DNA from 4 places in the Mesorhizobium sp. P2_E9 genome. Region 4 is predicted to be linked to each of the others. Evidence: predicted binding sites of a transcription regulator. Region 4 holds the regulator's gene; each other region holds the start of a gene.
What was found. Region 4 encodes LexA, which represses DNA repair genes until DNA is damaged. Its sites were predicted from a motif close to TGTTCNNNNTGTGTTCNG; they were not measured.
Positions count from the first base shown of each region.

Region 1 (4,540 bases), 240 kb from region 4:
CAGGTTGGGTTCGGCCAGCATGCGGGCCAGGCCGCGCTCCTCCAGCGCCTTGACGGCGACGTCGATCGAGAGGCCATTGGACAGCAGCCGGCCGATGATCTCGCCGGTTCCGGCCGCCGTCACCGAGCCCGGGTCGAGCGTAACATCGCGTCCGCCGAAGCCATAGGCGAAATTGGCGCTGTATTTCGCACCCAGATCCTGCCCTGCCTGACGGTTGATCTCGACGAAGCGGACATTGAGCTGGACCTGCTGCGACGACGAGATGTTGACCGAGTTGATCACCTCCTCATTGCCGGAAAAGCGGGTGGCGATCTTGTTTGCTTTCTCGGCGGCGACCGCGTCATCCGCCTCGCCCGACAGCACCACACGGCCATTGGCGGAGCCGACCTTGATCTTGGCGTCCGGCACGCTGGCGCGGATGGTGCTGGCCAGCTGATCAGTGTCGAGCGTCACTTCGATATCCACCGTGCCGACAAGCTGCTTTTTGTCGTCGAACAGCGCAATGCCGGTGGTGCCGAGATTGTTGCCGAGCACATAGAAGGATTTGTCGGTCAGTGGATTGACGTTGGCGATCTCCGGATCGCCGATGACGATCTGGTAGAAAGCGGCACTCGTTATGATCGTCTTGGGCTTGCCCTTGGCAACCTTGATCGACGCATTCTTGGTCGCCGAAACATAGACGATGTCATTGTCCGCCTTGGCCGCGCCGGGCATGGCGAGCATGCCACTCGCCGCCAGAGCAACCGCCATTGCCAGCGTGCGCACGAAGCGCGACCGGCCTGTCATTCGATAGAGGGTACGCATCAACATTGCCCTGTCCCGTCCGGTCCCCACCGGCCTTTACTTCTGGTTCTGGTCCCGCGCAGGAACCTGATATTCCTCGGCCTTCGTGCCGCGCGTCACGATGACCGTCTTGAATTTCGGCTTCTCCGGCTCCTTGGTCATCGCATCGAACAGCGAGCCGGCCGCGGCCTGAGCCTTGGCCGCCACCGATCCACCGAAGGAAGAGATGGTGGTGACGCCGTTGTTGCCGTCGCCGCCTTCGCTGGAGGAGCGCAGCGACAGCGACAGCGTGCCGACGGTGCGGGCAAGCGCCACTTTCTGCGCGCCCTCGGTCGTCACCTCGATGGTCACGGAATTGGTCACCTGCGGCGTCGTCTGGCGCACGTCGGCGCCCTGGCCGACGCTCAACACCTTGGCATCGGCGACGACGATCTCGGAAGTGATGGTGGAACCGGCGGCGCCTTGCGCGTTCTTAGCGACTTCCTGGATTTCGCCGGCATCGCGCGTCAGCACGACATCGACGCGGTCGCCCGGCGTCACGAAGCCGCCGACACCGGCGATCTCGTCGGTGCGGATGGTGACTGCCCGCATTCCGGGCGTCATCATGTTGGAGAGCGTCGCGCGGCCGTTCGGACCCGACAGCTTGCTGAGCAGCACCGGTTCGTTGACCTCGATCGGCGACAGCACCACGCGGCTGCCTTCGCCAAGCAACCCATCGATGGTGGGAAATGCCCCTTGCGGCAGCGAATCCTGCGGCCACGGGATTTCGCTCAGCTTGGCGCGGTCGAGTTCCATGCCGTAGCGCAACGGCGCGTTCGCCACCACGATGGTCTTGAACTCGATCCTGGGCGGTGCCGGAGCAGCGATCGATGCCGTCTTCTCCTCGGCGTCGGGCCTGGCCTGGCTCTTGACCCAGAAATCCGCGGCAAAGATCGAGATCGCGCCGAAAACGGCGGCGATGCCGATCATCGTTATGGCCTTGCCCCTCACGCCGAAACCCCTGATGCCCGCAGTTTCTTATTATGTTGGGCTCACGCTAGGCCGCATTGTTAAAGAATCAGGAATCTTGTGCGGCTGCATTCGACGTATTTCCGCCCGCTTGGTTATCGAATGGTTTTAGGATAAGACGGGTCAAATCCCCGAACGTAACAGGAACCTCCGTCGCTTGGCGCCGCAAAGCGTGGCAGTATCGACGGGTGATTCGCAGCATCGGACCCGATGGCAGGCATGGACGACAACAACGATCTCTTCGGCAATATGGACAAGCAGCCACAGCCGGTTCGCACACCCGCGCGCCCGGCGGACCCGCTGGTGCAGGCCGCCAAACGTCCGGCCGCGACCAAGGATGGCAGCGAGGGCTATAGCGCCGCCGACATCGAGGTGCTCGAAGGCCTGGAGCCGGTGCGCCGCCGGCCGGGCATGTATATTGGCGGCACCGACGACAAGGCGATGCACCATCTGTTCGCCGAGGTCATCGACAATTCGATGGACGAGGCGGTCGCCGGCCACGCCACCTTCATCGATGTCGAGCTCTCGGCCGACGGCTATCTGGCAGTCACCGACAATGGCCGCGGCATTCCGGTCGACCCGCATCCGAAATTCAAGAAGCCGGCGCTCGAAGTCATCATGACGACGCTGCATTCGGGCGGCAAGTTCGACTCCAAGGTCTACGAGACCTCGGGCGGCTTGCATGGCGTCGGTGTGTCGGTGGTCAACGCGCTGTCGGATCATCTCGAGGTCGAGGTCGCACGTGGCCGCCAGCTCTATCGCCAGCGCTTTTCGCGCGGCGTCCCGGTGACCGGCCTGGAGCACCTCGGCGAGGTCCATAACCGGCGCGGAACAAAAATCCGCTTCCATCCCGACGAGCAGATTTTCGGCAAGGGCGCGGCCTTCGAACCGGCGCGGCTCTACCGCATGACGCGTTCGAAGGCCTATCTGTTCGGTGGCGTCGAGATCCGCTGGACCTGCGATCCCTCGCTGATCAAGGAAAAGGACCAGACGCCGGCCAAAGCGGAATTCCATTTCCCCGGCGGCCTCAAGGATTATCTCAAAGCATCGCTCGGCGACGACTTCCAGGTGACGCGCGAAATCTTCGCCGGAAAAAGCGAAAAACAAGGCGGCCATGGCTCGCTCGAATGGGCGGTGACCTGGTTCGGCGGCGACGGCTTCATCAATTCCTACTGCAACACCATCCCGACCGGTGAAGGCGGCACGCACGAAGCCGGTTTCCGCAACGTGCTGACGCGCGGTCTGCGCGCCTATGCCGATCTTGTCGGCAACAAGCGCGCCTCGATCGTCACCTCGGAAGACGTCATGATCTCGGCGGCGGGCATGCTGTCTGTGTTCATCCGCGAACCGGAATTCGTCGGCCAGACCAAGGACAGGCTGGCGACGATCGAGGCCATTCGCATTGTCGAGACCGCGATTCGCGATCCGTTCGACCATTGGCTGGCCGACAATCCGCAGGAAGCCTCGAAGCTGCTTGAATGGGTGATCGCGCGCGCCGACGAGCGGGTGCGCCGGCGCCAGGAAAAGGAAGTGTCGCGCAAGAGCGCGGTGCGCAAATTGCGCCTGCCGGGCAAGCTCGCCGACTGCACGCAGAACGCCGCGGCCGGCGCCGAACTCTTCATCGTCGAAGGTGACTCGGCCGGCGGCTCGGCCAAGCAGGCGCGCGACCGCGCCAGCCAGGCCGTGTTGCCACTGCGCGGAAAAATCCTCAACGTCGCCAGTGCCGGCAATGACAAGCTGGCCGCCAACCAGCAGATATCGGATCTGATCCAGGCGCTCGGCTGCGGCACGCGCTCAAAGTACCGCGACGAGGATTTGCGCTACGACCGCGTCATCATCATGACCGACGCCGACGTCGACGGCGCCCACATCGCCTCACTGCTGATCACCTTCTTCTACCAGGAGATGCCGGGGCTGGTGCGTGGCGGCCATCTCTATCTGGCGGTGCCGCCGCTTTACTCGATCCGACAAGGCGGCAAGGTCGCGTATGCCCGTGACGATGCACACAAGGACGAGCTTTTGCGCACCGAGTTCACCGGGCGCGGCAAGGTCGAGCTTGGCCGTTTCAAGGGTCTGGGCGAGATGATGGCCGCGCAGCTCAAGGAGACCACCATGGACCCGAGGAAGCGCACGCTGCTGAGGGTCGATGTGAACGAAATCGATTCAGCCACCAAGGACAGGGTCGATGAGCTGATGGGCACCAAGCCGGAAGCTCGCTTCCGCTTTATCCAGGAACGCGCCGAATTCGCAGCGACGGAAGTGCTGGATATCTAGCTACCCGCCGGTCCATAACAGGCTCAGCTTGCGGAGATAAGCAATGTGACCTGGGCACGGCTGAAAGCCTATTTCGAGACGAGCTTGGCCGGGCTGACACAGCCGACGCGCTCGGACTGGATTTTCGCCCTGCGCACCGTTTCGGCCGGCCTGATCGCGCTGCTGGCCGCCTACGCGCTGAAGCTCGACCACCCGCAATGGGCGATGATGACGGTGTTCATCGTTGCCCAGCCCGTCGCTGGCATGGTGCTGGCGAAGGGCTTCTACCGGTTGCTCGGCACTCTGGCCGGCGGCGTCGCGGCGATCGGCATCACCACGGTGTTCGGCACCAACCCATGGGTGCTGGTGACCGTGCTTGCCGTCTGGATCGGCATTTGCACCTTTGTCTCGTCACTGCTGCGCAATCCCGAAGCGTATGGTGCCGCCCTTGCCGGCTACACCGCGATGATCATCGGCCTGCCGGCCTTCGGACAAC
Region 1 is NZ_JBFUET010000004.1:127,419-131,958, reverse strand. It holds gene AC1D05_RS09040 (type II and III secretion system protein family protein) at 1-810, opposite strand, end outside; gene cpaB (Flp pilus assembly protein CpaB) at 841-1,773, opposite strand; gene parE (DNA topoisomerase IV subunit B) at 2,011-4,065, shown strand; gene AC1D05_RS09025 (FUSC family protein) at 4,111-4,540, shown strand, end outside.
Region 1: the regulator LexA is predicted to act here: its motif matches at 1,923-1,940, upstream of parE (DNA topoisomerase IV subunit B).

Region 2 (4,540 bases), on a different contig from region 4:
TTGCCGTAAAGGCCTTGCCGGTAGAGCCAGTAGCGGCGGCCGTCGACATCCTCGATGCGGAAATAGTCGCGGGTCGATGTGAGCGGATCGCTTGACGCTTCACGCCACCATTCGGCGGCGAGACGTTCGGGACCCTCGGCACGGGTGACGCGGTAGAGCGCGCGCCGCCAGCGGAAATTGAGCGGCGGACCCTCGGGCATTTCGGTCGCCGGCACCTCGATGGGCTCGGGCGCGCGGAACAGCCGGATCGGCCGTTCCGGCGGGAAGATGGTTTTGGGCGCCTGCAGTCTGCCCGGCTTCTTCGGCGGTGTGGTGCGGCGCGGTGCCTCCGTGAAGGGGATGATGGCGACGGCGCGTTCCGGCAGATGGCTCTCGACGAGGACCGGCTGCAGCACGGCACCGTCGCCGAGCCGGGCGCGGATGCGGTCGGCGAACAGCGCGATGTCGGCGCCATCATCGGTCACGTCGCCGGTCAGATCGGCCTGCGCCATGTCGAAGGCAGCGGCGGCCAGCACCGACAGCCGCACCAGATCGAAGCCGTAGCCGGCATCGATGTCCTGCTCGAGCGCTGCCAGCCTCTCATGGAACAGTTTCTGGATCAGCCGGGGATCGCGCAGCGGCCGCGAGGTGCCGAGCGCAATGCGGCTGACGGCGCCGTCGACACGGAAGAGCAGCAGCGCCAGCGTCCGGGCGCCTTCGCCACGGCGCTCGAGATCGGTCTTCAAGGTCGTCGCCAGCAGGCCGACCAGCCGTTCGATGTCCTCGGTCAAGGTGACGGGCTCGGCAAGATGCCGCTCGACCGAAAGCGGTGCCACGGGAAGGCGCGGCGAGACCGCCTCGTCGAGACGGCCAAGTGCCTGGTCGAGACGCAGCAGCAAGGTGGCGCCGAAGCGGCGGGCGAGCGGCGCGCGGGGTGCGGCCATGACGGCGCCCGCCGTGCGCAGGCCGACACTTTCCAGGCTGGCGCGGGTCGCCGGGTCGATGCGCAGTGCGGCGAGCGGCAAGGGTGCCAGCAGGGCTTCCTCGTCGCCGCCATCGACGATGCGGTCGCCGCAAAAGCGCGCCGCCGCCCACGCCGAGCCTGGTGTCGGGGCAAGGCCGGCGCGGACATCGAAACCCTGATGGAAGAAGCGTGACAGGATGTCGTCCAGCATGGCACGTTCGCCGCCGAACAGATGGGTACAGCCGGTGACGTCGAGAAACAGGCCGTCCGCACCGTCCAGCGCCACCAGCGGGGTGTAGCGGTCGCACCAGTCGGCAAGGCCTTCGAGCAGGCGCCGGTCGGCCTCCGGATCGGCCTCGACGATGTCGATCGAGGGATGCATGGCGCGCGCATCGGCAATGCCCATGTCGCGCTTCAGGTGCAGCGCCTCAGCCCGCTCGTCGAGGGCCGAAATGCGCTGCGCGTTGCCCTGGCGGTGGCTGACCACCAGTGGCGGATGAGCCGACGTCGGATGATCTTGGGGCCGGGAACGCCACGACCGCCCCAGACGCTGCCGCAGGATCCTTTCGGCCGCCAGGTAGGGAAACCACAGCGACAGGATCCTTTGCCCGGTCCCGTTTTTCCTCGCCTCTTCTCTCGTCGAATGCGCGTTCATCGGGGTTCCACTCCAGTGTGAATTGTCCAGGCAGGGCCGTGCGGCTCTTGCCGATGGTGATGGTGATGGCGGGGCGGCCGATCGAACCGGCGAGCGGCCCGGCGATGGTGTCGCGTGGCGCTGCCGGCGCCGACGCGACGATGAGCCGGACGGGCGCCGCCGTCGGCTCGGGCGCGGCCGCCTGCCGCAGCAGGAACACCGGCCGGCCGGCACTTTGCGCCCTGGCATGCAGCCGGCGCGTCGCGGTCAGGTCCAGCCGCTGCGGGTTGCCGCGGATTTCCAGGATGACGGCGGCGAGCGCCGTCATCCTGGCGGCTTCCTCGGCGACCCACAGCGCATCGACGAGTTTTGGCGCCTCGGAAAACAGCAATTGCCCGGGCTCGATGCCGAACGAGGCCTGCAACCCCCGGGCATAGGGAAAGCCGGCTTCGCGGAAGATCTCTGACGTGCCGATCCAGAGCACCGGTAATCCTTGCGCCTGCTTGAGGATCAGGCTGGTGAGCGACAGGGCAAAGCCGGCGACCGCTCCGGCATCGCGGGTTTCCAGGCCATGGATTTCGCTGAGCGCGGCTTTCGGCAAGCCGCCGCTCAAAGCGGCATCGAGCTGCTCGACGCCGATGGGCAGGAAGGCATCCGGCAAGGCCGCTGCAATGCCGCGCCGGATGATCGTGAGATCGGCGCTGGCGTCGGCATCAAGCGGCACGCCAGCCGGCGCCTGCAGGCGCTCGGGCAGCGTTCCCTCGATTTTCGCGATCTGGCGGCGCAGGGCAAAAACAGTCTCCCGCGCCACGGCTGATATCGCCATGACGGTCAGTGTCCACTCACAATTGTTCCTGTTATGTTCCTATAGATTCCAGAGGGTGAGGGAAGAGTCAAGCAGAGTCATAAGGAATTTATTCCTTGGAAGCGCGCGTCCTTCAGCGCTGGCCGCCAAGAGCCAGCCGTGCGGCCAGACCCGCGAACACGGTTCCGAGCAGGATCTGCGGCGCCCGGCGGAACCGCGTGCGCTTAGACAACGCAGCTCCGATCCGGCTGGCGGTCAGGATGACCAGGCCGTTGACCACCAGCCCGATCAGGTTGAGCACGGTCGCCAGCAGCAGGATCTGGCCGGCGACGGAACCGGCCTCGGGACGCACGAATTGCGGGAACAGCGCCAGCACGAACAGCGCCATTTTCGGGTTGAGCAGATTGGTCAGCAGGCCTTGCCAGAAAATTCGCGTCCGCGAATAGCACGGCAGGCCGGCGATAGGGACAAATGCCGTTCCGTCGGAACGGAACGCCTTCCAGGCGAGCCAGGCGAGGTAGGCCGCGCCGGCATAGCGCACGATGTCGTAGGCGATGGGCGCTGCCAGGAACAGTTGCGACAGGCCCAAGGCGGCAGCCAGCGCGTGGCAATAGGTGCCGGCGGCGATGCCGGCATAGGTCGCCAGGCCCGAAGCGCGTCCCTGGCTGGCGCTGCGGGACGCGATCAACAGCATGTCCGGCCCCGGCGTTGCGGTCAGCGCTAGGCAGGCAATGGCAAAAAGTCCGATGGTGGAAAGGTCCGGCATGAGAACTCCTGAGAGATGGCCGGAACCGACCCCTACGCGATTCCCCGGCCGCGGCAAAGGCGCGGCGGCAAGAATTGCCGCTTCATTTGCCTCGACCGGTGCGAAAGCCTATATGCCGGGTTCAAAGGACGAAGCATGGCCCGCATCTACAAAACCCGCACCTGGCATAGCGAACTCGCGCCCTCGATGGAGGAGTTCGAGTTCCTGGCACTGGAGGCCTACGCCCATCTGCCGGAGGATTTTCGCAAGCTGACCGGCGAGATCGTCATCCAGATCGCCGAATTCCCGACCGACGAGATCATGGACGACCTGTCGCTGGAAACGCCGTTCGACCTGCTCGGCCTGTTCGAGGGCCGCGGCATCGCCGAACGCTGGAACCCGCAGACCGGCGAAGGCCCGAACCGCATCACGCTCTACCGCCGCGCCATGCTCGACTACTGGGCCGAAAACGAAGAAACGCTGGGCGACATCGTCACCCATGTGCTGATCCACGAGATCGGCCACCATTTCGGCCTGTCGGATGATGATATGGAGAAGCTCGAAGAGGCGGCCGAATAACCTATCCCTTCGTTATCCTAGGGCGGAGCAAGAAGCGAAGCGACGCGCGCAGACCCTAGGATGACGAAGAGAGGGAGGGCCTTAGCGCCAGCGGCTACCAGTCGCTGAGCTTGGTGTCCGGCCCATATTCCTGGCCGTCGACGTCCTTCACCACGGCTTGGCCGCAGCGCATGGTCTTGGCTTTCTTGTCATAGGCGTAGGTCGGCGAGCCGAACAGGTGCCAGCCCTTGTTCAGCGCCGCCGTCACCTTGTGGCAGAAGCTGGCATCGTCCGGGGCGGTCAGAAAGCGGTAGAGTTTCATTTTTCAGTCCTGTCGTGAACGTCCTTAGAGCATGATCTCTTCCGAAAACCGGCATCCACTTTTCGGGATCATGCTCCAGCCGGATCATGCGCCGATGGCGGCGGCTTTCGCCAGCAGTTTTTCGGCCTGCGCCAGGTGCAGCCGTTCGACCATCTTGCCGTTCAGCGCGATCACGCCTTTGCCGGCATTCTCCGCAACGGAAAAGGCGTCCTTAACCAGACGCGCCTCTGTCAGCGCTTCCGGGGACGGCGCGAAGGCGCGGTTGGCCGCTTCGATCTGGGCCGGATGGATGAGGGTCTTGCCATCGAAGCCCATGGCGGCACCTTCCGCGCACTCACGGGCAAAGGCATCGAGGTCGCGAAAATCATTGGCAACGCCGTCGAGCATGTCGAGGCCGCCGGCGCGCGCGGCCAGCACCATCTGCATCAGCCATGGCACGAGGTAGCGCCGGTCAGGCGTCGCCAGCACACCGGTGTCCTTGGCCAGATCATTCGTTCCGGCAACGAAACAATTGAGGCGTGAGGCCGGGTCGC
Region 2 is NZ_JBFUET010000009.1:272,854-277,393, forward strand. It holds gene AC1D05_RS17760 (DUF6504 family protein) at 1-1,430, opposite strand, end outside; gene AC1D05_RS17765 (ImuA family protein) at 1,372-2,403, opposite strand; gene AC1D05_RS17770 (LysE family translocator) at 2,516-3,148, opposite strand; gene AC1D05_RS17775 (metallopeptidase family protein) at 3,284-3,706, shown strand; gene AC1D05_RS17780 (DUF1737 domain-containing protein) at 3,801-4,007, opposite strand; gene AC1D05_RS17785 (HpcH/HpaI aldolase/citrate lyase family protein) at 4,092-4,540, opposite strand, start outside.
Region 2: the regulator LexA is predicted to act here: its motif matches at 2,427-2,444, upstream of AC1D05_RS17765 (ImuA family protein).

Region 3 (4,540 bases), on a different contig from region 4:
GCGCCGGCGTCAAGATGGGCGACTACAAGATGATCGACACCATGATCAAGGACGGCCTGTGGGATGCCTTCAACGGCTATCACATGGGCAACACCGCTGAAAATGTCGCCCGCCAGTTCCAGATCACCCGCGACGATCAGGACCAGTTCGCGCTGGCCTCGCAGAACAAGGCCGAGGCGGCGCAGAAGGCCGGCAAGTTCAAGGACGAGATCGTCGCCTTCACCATCAAGGGCAAGAAGGGCGACACCATTGTCGACCAGGACGAGTACATCCGCCACGGCGCCACGATCGATGCCATGACCAAGCTGAAGCCGGCCTTCGACAAGGACGGCACCGTGACCGCCGCCAACGCCTCCGGCATCAATGACGGCGCCGCCGGTGCGCTGCTGATGAGCGAAGCGGAAGCCGTAAAGCGCGGCATCACCCCGCTGGCGCGCATCGCGTCCTGGGCAACCGCCGGCGTCGATCCGGCGATCATGGGCACCGGGCCTATTCCCGCCTCGCGCAAGGCTTTGGAAAAGGCCGGCTGGTCGGTCAGCGATCTCGACCTGGTCGAAGCCAACGAGGCCTTTGCCGCGCAGGCCTGCGCCGTCAACAAGGACATGGGCTGGGATCCGTCGATCGTCAACGTCAATGGCGGCGCCATCGCCATCGGCCATCCGATCGGCGCCTCGGGTGCCCGCATCTTCAACACGCTGGTCTTCGAGATGCGCCGCCGCGGCGCCAAGAAGGGCCTCGCCACCTTGTGCATCGGCGGCGGCATGGGCGTCGCCCTGTGTATTGAAGCACTCTGAAAAAAGAAGTGAATAGCCAATAGGGAGTAGCGAATAGGGAAGAATGGCTTCGGCGTGGCGGACAGCAAATCCCTACTCGCTATTGGCTACTCCCTATTCGCTCTTCCGACCAAAGGGAGGACATATGACCAAGGTTGCAATCGTCACGGGCGGATCGCGCGGCATCGGTGCGGCGATCTCGATCGCTTTGAAAGCCGCCGGCTATTCGGTTGCCGCGAACTATGCCGGCAACGACGAGGCGGCGGCGAAGTTTAAGGCCGAAACCGGCATTCCGGTCTACAAATGGTCGGTCGCCGACTATGACGCTTGCGCCGCCGGCATCAAACAGGTCGAGGCCGACCTCGGCCCGGTCTCGGTGCTGGTCAACAATGCCGGCATCACCCGCGACGCCATGTTCCACAAGATCACGCGCGACCAGTGGAAAGAGGTCATCGACACCAATCTGTCCGGTGTTTTCAACATGACGCATCCGCTGTGGAACGGCATGCGCGAGCGCAAGTTCGGCCGCGTCATCACCATCTCCTCGATCAACGGCCAGAAGGGCCAAGCCGGCCAGGTCAATTACTCCGCCGCCAAGGCCGGGGACATCGGCTTCTCGAAGGCGCTGGCTCAAGAGGGTGCTCGCGCGGGCATCACCGTCAACGTCATCTGCCCCGGCTACATCGCCACCGAGATGGTCAAGGCGATCGACGAGAAGGTGCTCAACGAGCGCATCATCCCGCAGATCCCGGTCGGCCGCCTCGGCGAGCCGGAAGAGATCGCGCGCTGCGTTGTCTTCCTCGCTTCGGAGGATGCGGGCTTCATCACCGGCTCGACCATCACGGCCAATGGTGGCCAGTACTTCGTCTGAGACATCCAACGGCCTCAGCCTGTGACAAACGGACCGGTTTACCGGTCCGTTTTAATTGATGCCCTGGAGCCAAAACGCCGCCGCTGCGGCGCAATGCCCCAATCCGGCACGCAAAGGTTAATGGCGGCAGCGCCGCCTGTGCGAAGCCTGTGGGCAAGCCTGTGAATTCTCGGTGGATAAGCTGTTCACAACACAAGATATTGCCGGAACAAAACGGGAAAATAGCTCCGGCGCCGTTTTGTCTCCGATTCGTTCCGGCTTTGAGCAGAACTTAACGTTAATGGCCCGGAATCGCCTGTAGCTCCTTAACATCCGGTTCAGAAAGATTAACAATTTCATAATGTTGACCGGTCAGCCCCGAGCCGCCTCTGTGGTTTCCCGGCAAAGATTAATGGCAAAGCTCGCCCTGCATAAAACGGGCCAGTTCGGCGATTCAGCATGTGGTGAGACTCATGGTCACGAAATCCACATGTAGCCGTGAACAAAAGCTGAATCTGTCGGAGTCACTGATTCGTCGCCGATTCGTTCCAGACTCGTTCCAACTCTGAATCAGCAACCACTTGAGGGCTTGACAGAGAGGCCTTCGAGCCGCTGGCGGAACATTCCGCTTTCGCTTCGCGCCCGAAATCCCTATGTGTCGGCTGTCATACGCGCCAGTTGAGGCACGCTCCCGACAACCAGAGGCCAGAAAGCCTTATTTCCGAGCCGATGAACATCCAGCCGAAACACACTGAGCCGCTGATCCTGTCGGGCCGCGACGTCACCGCCGTGCTTGGCCCGACCAACACCGGCAAGACCCATCTCGCCATCGAGCGCATGGTGGCGCACGAAACCGGAATCATCGGCCTGCCGCTCAGGCTGCTGGCCAGGGAGGTCTACAGCCGCGTCTGCGAAAAGGTCGGCGCCCACAAGGTCGCGCTGATCACCGGCGAGGAGAAGATCCAGCCGCCGGGCGCCAAATATTCGGTCTGCACCGTCGAGGCCATGCCGCGCGAAACCGACGCCGCCTTCGTCGCCATCGACGAGGTGCAGCTCGCCGGCGACCTCGAGCGCGGCCACATCTTCACCGACCGCATCCTGCATCTGCGCGGCCGCCAGGAAACGCTGCTGCTCGGCGCGGCCACCATGCATGGCATTCTCCAGCGCCTGCTGAAGGGCGTCTCGGTGGTGACGCGGCCGCGGCTGTCGCATCTGGCCTATGCCGGCTCGAAGAAACTGACCCGCCTGCCTCGCCGCACGGCGATCGTCGCCTTCTCCGCCGACGAGGTCTATGCCATCGCCGAATTGATCCGCCGCCAGCAGGGCGGTGCGGCGGTCGTGCTTGGGGCGCTCTCGCCGCGCACCCGCAACGCCCAGGTGGCTTTGTTCCAGTCGGGCGATGTCGACTATCTCATCGCCACCGATGCCATCGGCATGGGCCTCAACCTCGATCTCGACCATGTCGCCTTCGCCCAGAACCGCAAGTTCGACGGCTACCAGTATCGCAATTTGACGGCGGCCGAGCTTGGCCAGATCGCCGGCCGTGCCGGCCGGCATCTGCGCGACGGCACTTTTGGCGTCACCGGCCAGGTCGACCCGCTCGACGAAGACCTGGTCAAGAAGATCGAAGGCCATGATTTCGAGCCAGTGAAGGTGCTGCAGTGGCGCACCGCCCATTTCGATTTCGCCAGTCTGGATGCATTGAAACGCTCGATCGAGACCAACGCGCCGGTCGAAGGCCTGACGCGGGCGCTGCCGGCGGTCGACGCGCAGGCGCTCGAATATCTCTCCCGCGACGAGGACATCCGCGCTCTCGCCACCGATGCCAAGCGTGTCGCGCTGCTGTGGGAAGCCTGCGCCCTGCCCGACTACAGGAAGATCGCGCCCGCCCAGCATGCCGACCTCATCGCCTCGATCTATATGGACCTTGCCCGCCATGGCCATGTCGACGAAAACTACATGGCCGAACAGGTGCGCCGCGCCGACACCACCGAGGGCGACATCGACACGCTGTCGCACCGCATTGCCCAGATCCGCACCTGGACATTCGTGTCGAACCGGCCCGGCTGGCTGGCCGATCAGGCACACTGGCAGGAAAAGACGCGCGAAATCGAAGACAGATTGTCGGATGCGCTGCATGAGCGGTTGACGAAACGCTTCGTAGACCGCAGGACTTCCGTCCTCATGCGGCGCCTTAGAGAAAATACCATGCCTGAAGCCGAAATTAGTCCTACCGGAACCGTCCTTGTCGAAGGCCACCATGTCGGCGAGTTGCAAGGGTTCCGCTTCACCGCCGACCAGACCGCCGGCGGCGAAGACGCCAAGGCCGTGCGCACGGCCGCGCAAAAAGCGCTGGCCGCCGAATTCGAGGCACGCGCCGAACGTTTCGGCGCCTGCGCCAATGGCGACCTGGCACTTGGCTCGGACGGCACGCTACGCTGGATCGGCGCACCGATCGGCACGCTGGTCTCCGGCGAAGACGCGCTGAAGCCGCGTCTGGTTCTGCTGGCCGACGAACAGCTGACCGGCCCGGCGCGCGACAAGGTCGCCGCGCGCGCCGAACGTTTCGTCAATTTCCAGATCGAAAGTCTGCTGAAGCCGCTGGTCGACCTGAAGAACGCCGAGCAGATTTCCGGCATCGGCCGTGGCATCGCCTTCCAGCTGGTCGAAAATTTCGGCCTCCTCAATCGGCGAGACATCGCCGAGGAGATGAAGTCGCTCGACCAGGAGGGTCGTGCAGCGCTGCGCCGGCTCGGCGTGCGCTTTGGCGCCTATCATGTCTTCGTGCCGGCGCTGATCAAGCCGGCGCCCGCCGGACTGGTGACCTTGCTGTGGGCGCTGACGAACGACGGCAAGGACAAGCCTGGTTTCGGCGACGTGGTCCACGCGTTGGCGTCGGGCCGCACGTCCGTGGTCA
Region 3 is NZ_JBFUET010000016.1:125,658-130,197, reverse strand. It holds gene AC1D05_RS26525 (acetyl-CoA C-acetyltransferase) at 1-794, shown strand, start outside; gene phbB (acetoacetyl-CoA reductase) at 919-1,644, shown strand; gene AC1D05_RS26515 (helicase-related protein) at 2,353-4,540, shown strand, end outside.
Region 3: the regulator LexA is predicted to act here: its motif matches at 2,168-2,185, upstream of AC1D05_RS26515 (helicase-related protein).

Region 4 (4,540 bases):
CGGCGGAAATGACTGCCGGCTCCCTGGTCACCGGCTACGCCAAACTGTTGCCGCCGACCGGCCCGGTGCGGCCGGACAGCTATGATTTCTCCTTCGACAGCTATTTCGCCGGCATCGGCGGCAGCGGCTTCTTTCTCGGCAATCCAAAGCTTGTCTCCGCCGCCGACGACGAGATGCCGCTCTCGGCCCGGCTTTTCTCCGGGATAGAAAATGCCCGCGAAGCGATCGCCGACCATATCAGGGCCACGGTCGGCGGTGCTGAAGGCGAGATCGCGGCAGCGCTGATCGTTGGTGTCCGCGCAGGCATTCCCGACGAAATCAACGAAGCGATGCGGCGCACCGGCATCTATCACATCATCTCTATTTCCGGACTGCATATGGCGCTTGTCGCCGGCACCATTATGGGTCTGCTGCGCGGCGCCTTCGCGCTGTTTCCGGATTTTTCAGCGCGGCGTCCGGTGAAGAAATACGCTGCTGCCGCAGCGCTGGTCTCGATCGCCGCCTATCTCGTCATTTCCGGCGTCGTCGTTGCCGCCGAGCGCAGCTTCATCATGCTGGCGGTGATGCTGATTGCCGTCCTGTTCGATCGCGCGGCGCTGACCATGCGCAATCTGGCGATCTCGGCGATCGCCGTCATCGTGGTGTCGCCGCATGAGGTCGTCGGCCCGAGCTTCCAGATGTCGTTTGCCGCGACCGCGGCATTGGTTGGCGCCTATGCCGGCTGGGCGGATCATCGTGCGGGAAAGGCAAGACCGCCACCGCCAAAGCGGTCCCTGCCAAGCTTTCTCACGCGGAAATTCCTGCTGGCGGCTGGCGGCTTGGCCATGACCTCCATCATTGCCGGCTGCGCCACGGCGCTGTTTGCCATCTGGCATTTCCAGCGGGTGTCGCCGCTCAGCCTGTTCGCCAATCTGGCTGTCATGCCGATCGTGTCAGTCGTGATGTTCCTGGCCGTTGCCAGCGCGTTGCTGATGCCGTTCGGATTGGATGCGCCATCCCTTTACCTGATGGGCAAAGGCCTGACGGCGATGATCGCGATATCGGCGTGGATATCGGAACGCTCTCCGGTCGATGCGGTCGGGCTGATCTCGCAGCAATCCGTCTTGCTGGTGACCATCGCCCTGGTCATCGCGACGATGGCGACGACCTGGCTGCGGCTCGCAGCACTGCCATTCGTACTTGCCGGCCTGTTGACGGTGTCGGATACGCGAACGCCGGATGTCTTGATCTCCGAAGATGCGCGGCTGGTCGCGCTGCCGATCGGTGGCGGCGAACTCGCGGTCAGCCGGGCGCGTCCGAATGAATTCACCGTCGACAATTGGAAACGCGCGCTGACATCCGAAACCATCGTCGTGCCGGAGATGTTCAACAAGGCGGAGGGCCAATTCGACATTGCCGATGCCGTCAATCTGCCACCGGGAGCGCCGTTCTATTGCACGGACGGCGTCTGTCTCGCCCGGCACCCGTCCGGCGCGATCATCGCGCATGTCGAAGACCGCAAGGACACCTGGAAGGCCTGCGGTTTCGCCGATTTGATCGTCGTCAATGACGCAACGGGCTATGACGCCTGCCACAATCCGCTGGTTCTCGTCGTCACCAAACGGCAGCTCGCCCGCAAGGGCAGTGCTGCCGTCTTCTTCGACCGTCAATCAGCGACCGGTCCGCCAATCGTCAGCTTCGCGGTGGACGGGCCGTATCGGCCCTGGCATGCGCAGCGAAAATTTTCACGTGAGGCGAGGGGGCTGGCGCCCTGGCGCAAACCCGAAAAGCCAGCTGCCGTTCCTGGTCAGTAGCGCCGGATCAGCCCGACGAGCTTGCCTTGTACCTTGACCCTGTCGGGGCCGAAGATACGCGTCTCATAGGCCGGATTGGCGGCTTCGAGCGCGATCGAGGCACCCTTTCGGCGAAACCGCTTCAGCGTCGCTTCCTCTTCATCCACGAGCGCCACGATGATCTCGCCAGGCTGGGCGGTATCGGCGTTGCGGATGATGACGGTATCGCCATCGAAGATGCCGGCCTCGATCATCGAGTCGCCCTTGACCTCCAGCGCATAGTGCTCACCACCCATGATCATGTCCGGCGGCACCGAGATCGAATGCGTCTGATGCTGGATGGCATCGATCGGCACACCGGCGGCGATACGCCCCATCACTGGGATCGACACGGCGGAAACCACGTCGTCGTCATTGCCGGCCGCGGGCAAGCGCGACGATGCCGGCTTGATCTGACGGCCAAGGCCGCCCTGACCGAGGCTGCCCTGGATGACGCTTGGCGAGAATTTCTTTGCCGCGTTGAGGCCGGGCGCTATCGAATCCGGCAGCCGCAGCACTTCCAGCGCGCGTGCCCGGTTGGGTAGCCGGCGGATGAAACCGCGTTCCTCCAGCGCCGTGATCAGGCGATGGATCCCTGACTTGGAGGCGAGATCGAGCGCTTCCTTCATCTCGTCGAAGGAGGGCGGAATGCCGCTTTCCTTCAACCGTTCATGAATGAACATCAAGAGTTCATGTTGCTTACGCGTTAGCATGGCAGCCCCCAAGGCTTGAACAAAAGGTCTGAACCAGAATCGAAAAACAAACCCAGAACAAACACTATCTGTTCCAGTTGTGTTCTGCAACCGTTTAAAGTTTAGTGAATTTGTTAAGACGTCTGAAATTATTTGGCGCCTGGCAGCGGGCCGTGTCCGACGTCTGCCTGCCGCCGCAGTGCGCCCGTTGGCTTTGAAATTGTTTTGGTTAATGGCCTGTGGCCTATCCTGTTCCGAGGTCTGGCATCAGTTGCCGATACGGCTCGATGAGAGGTTTTTCGCCCTTTCACCGATCATTGACCTGCCGTGAACGAAACGAAGCCAAAACGCCAACTTGACCGAGAAATTGCCATACTGGCTTTGGTCCATGGTCCTCGTTGCGCTACCGCTTGTTTATGCTGCCGTCGCCGGCATGGACATAGACATGCAGCGTATAACCAATGTGGGCGATCATCAGGGTTTTCGCGCGCTCGACGTCGCGATCGAGCGCCGCTTCCATGAGCGCGGTGTGGTGTTCGATTGCGACCGCCTGGCGCAGCGCTTCCACGGCTTCCTCGTAACCATGCTGCAGGCCGGCGGCCGCCCGCAGCGTTGGCGCTAGACCGAGAAAACGGTGATGGCGACGCAACTGATCCGCGATCGTGGAATGGAAGGTCAGCAGCCAGGGTGATGCTGCCCCGCTGAGCAGGGCGGCGTGGAAAGCCTCGTGCTTTTCATCCCATTCGTCGACCACAGCGTCGGATGGATCGTCGACCGCGGTCTTGCAACGCGACAGCCGGTAATGCGCGGCGACGACGGCGTTTTCCCAATCGTGGCCACCTTTCTCGATCGATTCCTGGAGCAGTGGCAGGTCGACGACACACCTGGCGCGCGACAGGTCTTCCAATTCGATGCGCGAAACCGGAGCGACGGCAAAGCCACGATTGCTGATGGAAGTCACCAGGCGCTCCGCCTCCAGTCGCGACAGCGCTTCGCGCAACGGTGTCCAGCCAATGCCATAGCTGTTGCGCAGCGTACTGAGCTTGAGCGGCGCGCCGGGCCGCAGACGGGTCGTGAGGATATCGCGACGCAGCAGCCTGTAGGCCGCTTCCGTCTTCGAGAGTCCTTCATCCGGCATCGTTGTCCCATCCTTAGGCTGCCACCCCAAACGATTATATATGAAAGCCTTCCATGGCGTAAATTATATATAATGTTTGACAGGGTCTGGCCGACTGCCCATGATCGGCCAGCCGATTTCACCTGACGTGTTCATCTGGGCGCGCCTCTGCGCGAAGGACAATCGATCATGAATGCAACGCTTGATCTCGCAGCAGTCGAAGCCATGGATGCAGCGGATCCGCTGCGCGCCATGCGCGACCGGTTCGTTCTACCGGAAGGTGTGATCTATCTCGACGGCAATTCGCTGGGCGCCGCGGCACCCACCGTCTTCAATGAGCTGCAGAAGGCGGCGACGCAGGAGTGGGCGCAGGACCTGATCCGCGCCTGGAACACCGCCGGCTGGTTCGATATGCCGGTCGCGCTTGGCGACCAGCTCGGCCGTCTGATCGGCGCTGAGGTCGGCCAGACGGTGGTCTGCGATACGACCTCGATCAACATCTACAAGGTGCTGCACGCCGCACTCAACATGCGGCCGGACCGCTCGGTCATCGTTGCCGAGGGCGACAGCTTTCCAACCGATCTCTATATGGCCGAAGGCGTGGCCTCGACGCGGCCGGGCACGGTGCTGCGGCTCGAAGGCGTCGATGCATCAACCATAGAAGAGCTGATCGACGAGCGCGTCGCGGTCATCCTGGTCAACCACGTCAATTACAAATCCGGACAGTTGCGTGACATGGCCGCGCTGACGCGCAAGGCCCATCAGGCTGGCGCGCTGATCGTCTGGGATCTCTGCCACACGGCCGGCGCCTTGCCGGTCGAGCTCGACAGCGCCAATGCCGATTTCGCCATCGGCTGCACCTACAAATATCTCAATGGCGGCCCGGGCGCGCCCGCCTTCGTCTATGCCGCTACACGCCA
Region 4 is NZ_JBFUET010000004.1:363,814-368,353, forward strand. It holds gene AC1D05_RS10135 (ComEC/Rec2 family competence protein) at 1-1,793, shown strand, start outside; gene lexA (transcriptional repressor LexA) at 1,787-2,524, opposite strand; gene AC1D05_RS10145 (GntR family transcriptional regulator) at 2,907-3,641, opposite strand; gene kynU (kynureninase) at 3,810-4,540, shown strand, end outside.